2 regions of the Lysinibacillus sp. GW823-FHT06C08 genome follow, and region 2 is predicted to be linked to the other one. Evidence: predicted binding sites of a transcription regulator. Region 2 holds the regulator's gene; the other holds the start of a gene.
The links. Region 2 encodes CtsR, which represses protease genes until heat stress. Its sites were predicted from a motif close to ATGGTCAATAAAGGTCAAACA; they were not measured.

Region 1: the regulator CtsR is predicted to act here: its motif matches at 4,331-4,351, upstream of clpP (ATP-dependent Clp endopeptidase proteolytic subunit ClpP).

Annotation. Positions count from the first base shown of each region.
Region 1 covers NZ_JBXAHN010000007.1:107,140-113,546, reverse strand. Annotated here, with positions in the region: gene AC1Q6O_RS16395 (LemA family protein) at 1-445, opposite strand, end outside; gene AC1Q6O_RS16390 (spore coat protein) at 578-1,195, shown strand; gene AC1Q6O_RS16385 (amino acid ABC transporter ATP-binding protein) at 1,250-1,972, opposite strand; gene AC1Q6O_RS16380 (amino acid ABC transporter permease) at 1,969-2,673, opposite strand; gene AC1Q6O_RS16375 (basic amino acid ABC transporter substrate-binding protein) at 2,754-3,548, opposite strand; tRNA gene AC1Q6O_RS16370 (tRNA-Arg) at 4,047-4,121, opposite strand; gene clpP (ATP-dependent Clp endopeptidase proteolytic subunit ClpP) at 4,439-5,032, shown strand; gene AC1Q6O_RS16360 (HPr family phosphocarrier protein) at 5,084-5,341, opposite strand; gene whiA (DNA-binding protein WhiA) at 5,455-6,402, opposite strand.
Region 2 covers NZ_JBXAHN010000009.1:139,286-145,692, reverse strand. Annotated here, with positions in the region: gene AC1Q6O_RS19000 (ATP-dependent Clp protease ATP-binding subunit) at 45-2,489, opposite strand; gene mcsB (protein-arginine kinase McsB) at 2,479-3,588, opposite strand; gene AC1Q6O_RS18990 (UvrB/UvrC motif-containing protein) at 3,585-4,127, opposite strand; gene AC1Q6O_RS18985 (CtsR family transcriptional regulator) at 4,141-4,611, opposite strand; gene AC1Q6O_RS18980 (DUF4870 domain-containing protein) at 4,875-5,180, opposite strand; gene AC1Q6O_RS18975 (class I SAM-dependent methyltransferase) at 5,306-5,989, shown strand; gene corA (magnesium/cobalt transporter CorA) at 6,025-6,407, shown strand, end outside.

The DNA.
Region 1 (6,407 bases), on a different contig from region 2:
ATTGTTGTACTTCATTATTATAATCCTCGCGCGCAACTGCCAAGCGATTTTCTGTGCCAGCAAGCTCATCCATTAACTGACGAAAATTTGCATCTGCCTTTAAGTTCGGGTAGTTTTCCACGACTACTAGTAAACGACTAAGCGCACCAGATAAAGCATCATTCGCAACAGCTTGCTGTTCAGGAGTATTAGCATTGCCCATTTGAGCACGTGCGTTAGTAATATCCGCAATGATCTGTTGCTCGTGATTCGCATACCCTTTCACAGATTCAACCAAATTGGGAATTAAATCGTAGCGGCGTTGGAGCTGGTTTTCAACTTGCGCCCATTTGGAATCTACATTTTCCTCAGCTGTTACTAAACTGTTATATTTAGGAATCAATACTAAGGCTAACACGATAAGAATGATAACAATTATCCCAATTGGTCCAAACCATTTCTTCATTTTCTAAAACCTCCTTGACTTGCATTTCCTTTTGTTAGTCTACATTTTTGCCTTTGCATTTATACCGTATGAAAATCATTTGGCTTGACATACTAAATACTGCATCAAAAATTATATGAGGAGGCGTTTTTTTTGTCACAATCGTTTTACAATGAATCATCATCCAATCAAACAAATTTCAATCAACAACATAGTCTAAATCATGGTGGACACGAAATGATGGACATGCATGAAGCAATTGGTGAAATTATCGCTGGTATGAACCAAGCGATCATTTTACGTCCACAAGTAAAGGATCAAGAATTACTCAGCATTTTGGATCGCCAATATAATTTTACATTGGGTATGTATAATACGATTGTTGAGTCCTTTAAAACAGGTCATGATCCATCTGTTCCTACGGGACGTTACCAAATGGAAACAGGCAATGACTTTAAATATGGCTTAACTCCAGGCCAACCAAAAAAACCAATGCAAAACGCTAATGAAATTAATGATGAAGCCATTTCTGGTTTCTTACTAGGCGCTCAAAAGGGAGCAGCAAAATGTATGACGGCTGCTGCAACAGAAACGACAAACCCTGTTGTTCGTCGTGTTGTTGCTGATAGTATTCCCAACTGCATTGAAATGGCCTATGAATTATCCATTTACCAAAATAAACATGGCTATTATCAAGTGCCTCAGTACTCTCAACAAGATATGCAAACGATGCTTAATGCATACGATACAACCTCTAATCCCCTTCATTAAAAATCAAAAGGCAGTCCATGGTGATGAATTCTCATCATGGACTGCCTTTTCTCATTATAATACTTTTCCTAAAAATGCTTTCGTACGTTCACTTTGTGGGTTTCCGAATAATTCCTCAGGCAACCCCTCTTCCACAATATAGCCACCATCCATAAAGACTACTCGATCACCAACCTCACGAGCAAAGCCCATTTCATGTGTGACTACAATCATTGTCATCCCTTCAGCCGCTAGATTTTTCATTACATCTAACACCTCTTTTACCATTTCAGGATCAAGAGCTGAAGTAGGCTCATCAAATAGAATGGCCTTTGGCTTCATTGCTAATGCACGTGCAATAGCTACACGCTGCTGTTGTCCACCTGATAGCTGTTCAGGATAATTATAGGCTTTACTGTCGAGACCCACCTTTTTTAACAGCTCATGCCCAAGCTCTTCAGCTTCTGGACGACTCATTTTACGAATTTGCATGGGAGCCATCGTGACATTATCGATGACGTTCATATGAGGGAATAAGTTAAATTGTTGAAACACCATTCCCACCTCTGCTCGAATCTCATTGATATTCGTTTTCGGATCATTGATCTTCACATCTTCAATATAAATAGCACCGTCCGTTACTTCTTCTAGCATATTAATGCAACGTAAAAAAGTACTTTTTCCTGAACCAGAAGGCCCAATGACACATACAACTTGTTTTTCTTGGATTTCATAATCAATCCCTTTTAATACTTCTAGCTTACCAAAATATTTGTGTAGGTTCTCAATTCTTATCATCTTGCTTCCCGCCCTTCTGCCTTACGAGGGACATAACTATTGCTAAATCGTTTCTCAATAAATGCAACAATCTTCGTTACACCATACGTTAATATTAAATATAGTAATGCAGCAACAATATACGGTTCCCAGAAACGGAAGCTTGCACCTGCAACAACTTTACTAGCATATAGAATATCTGGTGCAGCGATGACTGTTACTAGTGAGGAATCCTTTAATAATGCTATGAATTCATTCCCTAATGGCGGGATCATGCGTCTAAAGGCCTGCGGTAAAATAACCTTACGCATCGCTTGGTTATGTGTAAGACCAAGAGAACGAGCGGCCTCCATTTGCCCCTTTGCAATACTTTGGATACCTGCACGGAAAATTTCTGCATTGTAAGCAGCACAGTTTAAAATAAGCGCGGTAATCCCTGAAACCATATACCCTAAAGAATGTCCAAAAATGGTTGGAATAACGGCTAAGTGTATTAATAAAATTTGAACAAGCATTGGTGTTCCGCGGAATAAATCAACATATAATTTTGATGGCCAATATATCCATTTTTTACTTGATAATTTCCCTAGTCCTAAAAACAGTCCTAAAAGAATACCGCCAAAATAACCACTAAGTGTCAAAATAAGTGTTACGCCAATACCTCGTATAAACATATCTCGGTAGTTCCAGACAATGTCCCAGCGTAGGTCAAAGATGTCCATCCGAAAACCCCATTTCCCCTTTAAAGTTACATCAATTAAATGAGTCGCTAGCATACTGCTTGGCGAGTGGCATTACCATATTATTCGAAATCAGTACCTGTAATTTCTTTTAATTTACCGTTTTCTTTAATCTTTTTCAGACCTTCATTTAATTTATCTAAAAGCTCTTTATTCCCCTTTTGAACCATAAAGCCATAATATTCTTTTTCGAATGCGTCATCTTGAATGACTTTAATTTTTTGATCTGGATGCGCTTTAATATATTCGTATACTACCGCATTGTCTCCAATAGCTGCATCAACATTACCATTTAGCATTTCTTGAATTGCGATTGGCTGACTTTCAAAAGCCATAATATTTGTACTTGCTTCACCTTGTAGCTTTTTAGCTGCCATATGGCCAGTAGCATTAATTTGTACGGACACCTTTTTGTCTTTTAATTCATCTAATGATTTAATCTTTGAATCTTCTTTCACAACAATTAATAATTGAGATTCATAGTATGGCTCAGTAAAATCGAATGATTCTTTGCGCTCATCTGTAATTGTAATCCCTGAAGCACCAATATGTGTTTCACCGTTTTTAATTGTTTGGAAAACGGGTTCCCAACCAATATTATTCCACTCTACTTCGAAATTCATTTCATCAGCAATTGCTTTTAAAATATCGACATCAATCCCCACAATTTTCCCTTTATCGTCAACAGATTCAAACGGTGCAAAAGTTGCTTCTGTACCTACTTTATATACTTTCTTGCCATCCGCACCTTCTGAAGGTGTGCTACCAGAAGAGGCATTGTCCTTTGTGCCACATCCTGCAAGTGCTAAAGTTAGCGCTGCTATCATCATAAGTAACATCCAAGCTGTTTTTTTCATTGCATTTCCCCCTATTTCGATAATTTTCCATCCTGCGTATTATTTTTCGCAATTCGGAAATGTTAGACTATTAGGTCAATTATATTAATATTATAGTATTTGCACAACAACTTTTCGCATAAAACTAAATATTTTTTCATATTAATTAATGGTAAAACCATTTATATAGAAAAAATAAGCATTAATAACAAGATATCGAACCTAAAACTAATATATATACAATAGAAGCGATGTCAAATTTCGATAAATTTAAACAAAAAAAAAGAATCCCCTCAGAAAGGATTCTTTTTTCGGCTATTACTAGCCTTCACGGACAGTATGTTCACTAAAAAATAATTTGGAGTTGTTGCTTTCTTGAAGGTTTGAAAGGCATAAATAGGGGAATAATGCCAACTAGGACAGTATTCCCATTACTTTTCCTCTCTATCCCCACTAAGCAGGCTGCTAAACTACTTATTAGGAGATTGAGCTATTACAGTATATCAATATTCAGTAAAATGGCGCCCTCGGAGGGAATCGAACCCCCAGTGCAAGAACCGGAATCTTACGTGTTATCCATTACACCACGAGGGCAAAAAACACAAAAAAAAAGTACTCACCCTAGGCTTACGAAAAGCATGATGTAGATAATCCTCTTTTGAAGCATACCTGCAAAATAGTGTCCTGTACTTTCAAACTTATAACCTTACCTATTATACAAACGTATCACATATAATTCAACCATAGAATGCAAAAAGAATTTATTTTTTTTATTTTAATTAATTTCACTTTAGCAGGGTTAATATTTGACCTTCCCTGACTATAATGTGTATGATAAGGTTACAGCTGAAATAAACAATGTAGATTTCAGCAAAGGTAATCGAATTTAGTTTTTTGAAGGAGGATTTAACATGAATTTAATTCCTACAGTTATTGAACAAACAAGCCGTGGTGAGCGTGCATATGACATTTATTCACGTCTACTTAAAGACCGCATTATCCTTTTAGGAAGTGCTATCGATGACAATGTGGCGAACTCCATTGTCGCACAGCTACTTTTCCTACAAGCAGAAGATCCAGACAAAGACATTTCTCTTTACATTAATTCGCCAGGTGGATCAATTACGGCTGGTATGGCTATTTATGACACAATGCAAATTATTAAGCCAAAAGTTCAAACGATTTGTATTGGTATGGCTGCATCAATGGGAGCTTTCTTACTTGCTGCGGGTGAACCTGGTAAACGTTTTGCATTACCAAATGCGGAAGTAATGATTCACCAACCACTAGGTGGCGCACAAGGTCAAGCGACAGAAATTGAAATTGCTGCTAAACGTATTTTATTCTTACGTGAAAAATTAAACGGCATTTTATCTGAACGCACTGGTCAACCACTTGAAGTCATTGCAAGAGACACAGATCGTGATAACTTCATGACAGCTGAACGTGCAAAAGAATATGGTTTAATCGATCACATTATGCACCGTAGTACGGATAATAAATAATACTAAAAAGCCTCCCAGAAAATTACTCTGAGAGGCATTTTTATTTGTTTGTTAATCTTCATTTTCAATAATTGCAGCTAATGCTGTAACCGCTTGCTCGGCATCATTGCCTTCACTACTTAACGTTACTTCGGTACCTTTCGCAACCGCTAAGCTCATGACACCCATTATCGATTTGGCATTCACTTTTTTTTCATCTTTTTCTAGAAAGATATCCGCACTGAAACGATTGGCCTCCTGCACAAATAGTGCCGCTTGTCTAGCTTGTAGTCCTAATTTTAATTTAACCTGGACTCTTCTCTCGATCATTCTCAAAACTCCCCTTCACTACCGTTCATCTATTAGTTTTATCTTACCTTACTTACTAGCAAAAGAACAATAAGCGATTACGCATGACATTCATACCTGAAAAGTATGAAAACTTAACCACCTATTTTTTCACCGCGTCTTAATGCATCTGCTATTTCGTCTATTTTTCTTAAACGATGGTTGACACCTGATTTGCTGACGGTACCACTGGATACCATTTCACCAAGTTCTTTTAACGTAACATCTTGATACTCTACTCGTAATCGTGCAATTTCACGAAGCTTTTCTGGTAGTTGGTCAAGTCCAATAGAATTTTCAATAAATCGAATATTCTCTACCTGCCGTAATGCTGCTCCAATTGTTTTGTTTAGATTGGCTGTTTCACAGTTCACAATACGATTGACACTATTGCGCATGTCTCGCAATATCCGAACATCCTCAAATTTCATCATTGCCTGATGGGCGCCTACAATATTAAGGAAATCAGAAATTTTTTCCGCTTCCTTTAAATAAGTAACAAAGCCTTTTTTGCGTTCAATTGTTTTGGCATTGAGTTCAAATTCATTCATTAAATCCATCAATGCTTCACCATGTTCTTTATATAAAGAATAAATTTCTAAATGGTAGGCGGACGTTTCTGGGTTATTGACAGAGCCTCCTGCCAAAAATGCACCTCTTAAATAGGCTCTTTTTTGACCATTTTTTTTAATGAGCTTTCTTGAGATCGTATGATTAAATTGAAAGTCGTCTGAGATGATTTCTAAATCAATTAACAGCTCGCGCGCTCCTTCTCTTACACGGCAAATATATACGTTATTTTTTTTCAATCGCATTTTCTTACGAACTAGTAATTCCACATTGTACGGATACAATTTTTTCATAATCGTATATAGTCTTCTTGCAATTGCAGCGTTTTCAGTTTGCACGTCCAAGCTTAGTTGTTTATTCGCAAAGGATAATGAACCATTCATACGAATTAGGGCAGAAACTTCTGCTTTCATACAATGATTGTCCGCTTCTATTTGGGTTAATTCCTTTTTCGTTTCAGAAGCAAAAGACATATCAC
Region 2 (6,407 bases):
AAAGACAGCTTGGCACTTAATGCCTCACTGTCTTTCGTTCGAAATTATTTAGAGATAGAAACTCCCTCTTTTTTCTTCACAATAAATTCATCGTTTACATAATCAATGACAACATGATTACCCTTCTCCACATTACCTTTTAGTAATTCTTCTGATAATCGGTCTTCCACTTGTTTTTGTAGTGCTCGACGTAGTGGACGTGCACCGTATTGAGGGTCATAGCCCTCCTGTGCGATTTTTTCAAGCGCTGCATCGGTTAATTCTAGTGAAATATCTTGTTCTTTCAAACGTTTTGTTAGAGCATTCCCCATCATCGCAATGATTTCTTTTAAATGCTCTTTTTCTAATGAATGGAAGACAATCATTTCATCGATACGGTTTAAGAATTCTGGGCGGAATGCTTTTTTCAATTCTTCAAGCATCGTACTCTTCATATCGTTATGTTTAGAATCTGCGCCACCAACATTAAAACCAAGACTTTTTTGATATTTAAGTGCATCCGCGCCAACATTTGAAGTCATAATGACTACTGTATTGCGGAAGTCTACTACACGACCCTTAGAGTCCGTTAATCGTCCATCTTCAAGAACTTGCAGTAGAATATTGAAAACATCAGGGTGTGCTTTTTCAATTTCATCTAGTAAGACAACAGAATATGGTTTACGACGGACTTTTTCAGTCAATTGACCACCATCGTCAAAGCCTACATAGCCTGGAGGCGAACCTACTAAACGAGAAGTCGAATGTTTCTCCATGTACTCAGACATATCGACACGAATCATAGCATCTTCGTCACCAAACATCACTTCAGCAAGTGCTCTTGCAAGCTCTGTTTTACCAACACCTGTAGGACCTAAGAAAATAAATGAACCGATTGGTCGTTTTGGATCTTTAAGGCCCGCTCTTGCACGACGGATCGCACGTGAAATAGCTTCTACCGCTTCGCCTTGCCCTACAACGCGTTTGTGTAGCTCTTCTTCAAGTTGTAATAATTTCGAAGATTCTTCAGAAGCGATTTTAGCTACAGGAATTCCTGTCCACATCGATACAACTGCTGCAACATCATCTACAGTCACTTTGGACTCGGCCTTGCCTTGCTCTTCTTTCCAATTCTTGCGTGTAGCTTCAATCTCATCTTTAAGCTTTTGCTCAGTATCTCTAAGTGCTGCAGCCTTTTCAAACTCTTGACCTGATACAGCAGCATTCTTTTCCGAGCGAACATTTTCAAGCTTATCTTCAAGTGCCTTTAAGTTTGGTGGCACCGCAAATGAACGTAAGCGAACCTTTGAACCCGCTTCATCGATAAGGTCGATTGCTTTATCCGGTAAGAAGCGATCTGAAATATATCGATCACCCATTTTTGCCGCTGCTTCAATTGCTTCATCTGTAATTTTCACTCGGTGATGTGCTTCATAGCGGTCACGTAAACCTTGAATAATGAGAATAGCTTCTTCCACCGTTGGTTCATCCACTTGGATCGGTTGGAAACGACGCTCTAATGCTGCATCTTTTTCAATATATTTACGATATTCATCAAGCGTTGTCGCACCGATACATTGAAGCTCACCACGGGCTAAGGACGGTTTTAAAATATTTGATGCGTCAATCGCACCTTCTGCACCACCTGCACCGATTAAAGTATGCAATTCATCAATAAATAAAATGATATTGCCGGCTTGGCGAATTTCATCCATTACCTTTTTCAAACGGTCCTCAAATTCACCCCGATATTTTGTACCAGCAACGACAGTTCCCATATCAAGCGTCATCACTCGTTTGTCTCGAAGAATTTCTGGTACTTCATTATTAATAATTTGCTGTGCTAACCCTTCAGCAATTGCTGTTTTACCAACACCTGGCTCACCAATTAGGACAGGGTTATTTTTTGTACGACGCGATAATACCTCGATAACACGTGTAATTTCCTTGCTTCGACCAATAACAGGATCTAACGTACCTTCACGGGCAATTTGCGTTAAATCACGGGCTAAACTATCTAATGTTGGGGTATTCGCCGCTTGTGCCGCTTGTTGACCAGACTGCGCGTTATCATTATTTCCTAATAATAATAAAACTTGCTGACGTGCTTTATTTAAGCCTACACCTGCATTATTTAAGACGCGAGCTGCTACACCTTCACCTTCACGTATAAGTGCTAATAGTAAATGCTCAGTACCGATATACGAATGACCTAATTTACGTGATTCGTCAACCGATAGTTCAATTACTTTTTTCGCTCGTGGCGTATAGTGAACTATTGGACCAACATCTTCTTTCCCTTTACCGACTAATTCTTCAATACCAGCTTCAATCATTTGAGGACTAATATCAATAGCTTCTAACGCTTTTGCAGCAATACCGCCGCCTTCACGTATAAGCCCTAATAAAATGTGCTCTGTACCAATGGATTCGTGCTTCCAACGAATAGCCTCTTCCTGAGCAAGCTGTAATACTTTTTGCGCGCGTTGTGTAAAACGATTAAACATCATATAAATCCTCTCCTTTTTCCCCATTATTAGGCTTATTCGTGTGTGTTTGAAATAATGCCTCACGAAGCATTTCAGCTCGTACACGATCACGTTCAGCAGGCGGTAATGCCTCACCTGCATAATGCTGTAAAAAACCTGGTTGCATACTGACGACACACTCATTTAAAGTTGTTGCGAGTATACCGTCAATCAACTGTAGGTCGACTCCTAAACGAACATTCGAAAGACAGGTAGCCGCTTCCTCACTCGTTAAAATTCTTGCATACGTAAGGGTACCTAAAGCTCGATAAACTCGATCTTCTAAAGCCAGCTCGGCCTTTTCCATCAATCTACCTCTCGCGTGCCGTTCTTTTTGGATAATTTTTTCAGCAACACTTTGTATATCTGCTAAAATATCTTCTTCTGTCTTTCCAAGTGTAATTTGGTTGGACACTTGATAAACATTACCTAAATTTTCGCTTCCTTCACCATATATACCTCTTACGGTCATACCTAGGCGTGTCATCGCATTTATAATTTGATTCATCTGTCCCGTTAACGTAAGAGCAGGTAAATGCATCATCACAGATGCTCGTAGCCCAGTACCAATATTCGTAGGACAGCTTGTTAAATAGCCAAACGTATCTCGAAAAGCATAAGGTAATACCTTCTCTAGAATACGGTCAATTCTATTCGCTTGTTCATAGGCATTTTGAAGCTGGAAACTCGCTGTCATACATTGAATGCGTAAATGATCCTCTTCATTCACCATAATACTCACGGATTCATCTTGTGACAGAAGCACGGAGCCCACCTGCTCTTTTTTGGCAAGCTGCGGACTAATCAAATGCTTTTCTACAAGAATTTGACGTTGTAAAGGTGTTAGATCATTGATAGCAAAATATGCATAATCATTTTGAAGGGTTGGACTATCGCTTACTGCATGTGTAACTGCCTGTTCCACCTGTAAAGCCTCGTTCTCTGAAAACGATAGTGGAAAACGATAGCCATCTAAATTTCGAGCAAGGCGAATTCGTGTACTAATGACAATATCAGAATAATCGTCTTCGATACCCATCCAAGTAGGTGTCGCACGCTCTAAAAATGATTCAATTATCAAGACACATCACCACCTTCAAATTGTAGCTGCTTCTCAAGCTCTTTGACTTCATCTCGAAGCTTTGCTGCCTCTTCGAATTGCTCTTCATCTACAGCGAACTTCATACGTTTACGGATATCCTCTATTTGCTTTTTAATGACATACACATTGCTATGGGCACCAGGCATTTTCCCAATATGTTGGGGGCCCGCCTGTATGCGGTTAAAGAGCTTAGGTAAATGCTCACTAAAAGTGTCATAACAGCTTGGGCAACCAAACTTACCTTCTTTTAAAAATTGCTTATACGTAAATTCACATTGTGGGCATGTTTGCTGTTGTGGCTGTGTTTGTTGTTTTTCTCCTACCTTTTGCCATGTAGGTGAGCCAAACCAGTTTGATAATAACTGTTGTATGGAAACTGGCTCTTGTTTAAACTCTGCATGAAATGGATGGAACTGTGAGGCGCAGACGTCACAATAATGGTGCTCCACCTTTTGCCCATTTTGAACTTGTGTTACAGTAACTGTCGCATTACGTTGTTTACAATGTTCACATATCATTTCCATCACCTCACTATTTCTGTTGCTCATATTTTATAGTTGTCAGCATCGCCCGTAATATTTTTGCACGAATTATATCTCTTAGAGGGAGATGTAAATCGATTGTTGAGCGATCAATTGCTGCTAACATTAATTTCGCTTCTCGCTTTGAAATTACCTGCTCATCGATAAGTCGATATACTAAATCTTCTGCCATTGTTTGCGATGCTCCACCTTCAATATGCTGGAGAACATCGTCGATTAAATCAATCTGTGAATTCGCGCGGACACGTAAAATTCGAATGTATCCACCACCACCTCGCTTGCTCTCCACAAGGTAACCTCGCTCGGCGGTAAATCTTGTATTAATGACATAATTTATTTGTGATGGTACACATTGAAATTTGTCTGCAATTTCACTACGTTTTATTTCAATATGCCCTTCTCCACCTAATTCAAGTACTTGCTTTAAGTAACCTTCTATGATGTCTGATATATTACGCATTTTAGGAATACACCTCGCTTGCTTCACTGACTTTGACTATCTTTGACTTTCTTTGAGTATATTATACAAAACGCTTGAAAATAATTGCAATGATTTCGCCTAGAGAAAAATGAAAAGGCTAAAAAACTATATTCAAGCGTAGAAAATAGCACTAATTAGTCGTTATCGAGCATATCTTTTTGCTTCCTACACCTAATGTACCCTTTTTATCCATAGAAAAAACGCAAGAATATGCAACTAGCATATACTTGCGTCTATAAAAATTATACCCAACGACCTACAATTGGATAACGCCAAGGCTCATCAGTTAATGCTTTGACGATACCGATAATTGGTACTACAAATAGCATAATACCGAAAACAATTAAAAATGGAATGCCAATAATGAAAATGCTTAAGAATCCAGAAACAGCAAGTAAAATTGCCATGACAAGTTGGAAAAGAATAGCTTGAATAGAAATTGCCTTCACTTCCTCATCCGAACTAACTAAAAAGAAGATAATGGGAACTAACCATGGCGCAAAAAACGAACTTGCGTGTATGATTACTTTAGACCATTTACTCTCCATATATATCAACCCTTTCTTTATACGTTATCTATCGTTTTATGTACTACTATTTACGGAACTATACCCGTAATAGTTTCAATTTAAAGTGAGTTTTTTTAAAAATTTTTGAAAGGTCGTGATGAGAAATGGAATTCAACCACACATTAGCAAATGAATATGAAAAGGGGATTCGCCGTACTCTACCAAGCTATGATGCAATGCTTCGTTTAATACAAACTTTTTATCGTTCCACATTACATGAGCATGCGGATATATTGGTTGTTGGTGCAGGTAGTGGCAATGAAATTTTACAGCTAGCAGATGGAAGACCAAGTTGGTCATTTACAGGTATTGATCCGTCAGAATCCATGCTTGATATAGCAAAGGAGCGTCTCCAATCTTTACCGAATGATCTGTCATTCTATCAAGCAACCTTGCTGGATACCCATCTACCTGCTATAAAATTTGATGCAGCTAGTTGTGTACTCGTCCTTCATTTTATTCAAAGCTATGAAGATAAGCTATCGACCTTAAAAGAAATTTGGAACCATTTACAACCTGGCGCACCGTTTGTCCTAGTTTCGAAATACGGTCAACCCGGTACTATTGAAACGGAACTGCAATTCGATTTATGGCGTTCCTATTGGCTCCAACATACAAAGCTTTCCGTAGCTGATGTTGCAGAAATGGAAAAATCCATCCGGGCCCTGTCATTTATGCCCGAGGAAGCGATTTTAACATTATTACAAGAAGCAGGTTTTATAAAACCTTCTCGATTTTTTGCCACTACTTTGTTTGGTGGATGGGTATGCTTTAAAGAAGAACATTAAATATATTTTGTAGTAAAAACTTTGAGGTGAAAGCTGTGATAAGCACCATTGGCATTACAAAAAAACAACAATTACTAAAAGATTTCCCTTTGGAATCCATACATCAACAAGAATTCGAATGGTACTGGGTCGATTTTAATTGCCCTACTGCAGAGGAAGAATCTTTGCTAGATTCATTTTTTCATTTTCACCCACTAGCTATTGAAGATTGCTTAATGCGATTACAACGACCCAAACTCGATTTTTATGACGATTTCCATTTTTTCGTCATTCATCGATTAAACGAGCTGACCTTAGCTGCAGAAGAGGTTAATATTTTTGCCTCAAATAAGTATATTGTGACATTCCATAAGAACCCAGTTCCCGAAATTGAAAAGGTACAAAAGATGTTAGAAAGCCAGCCAAAAAACTGGGAACG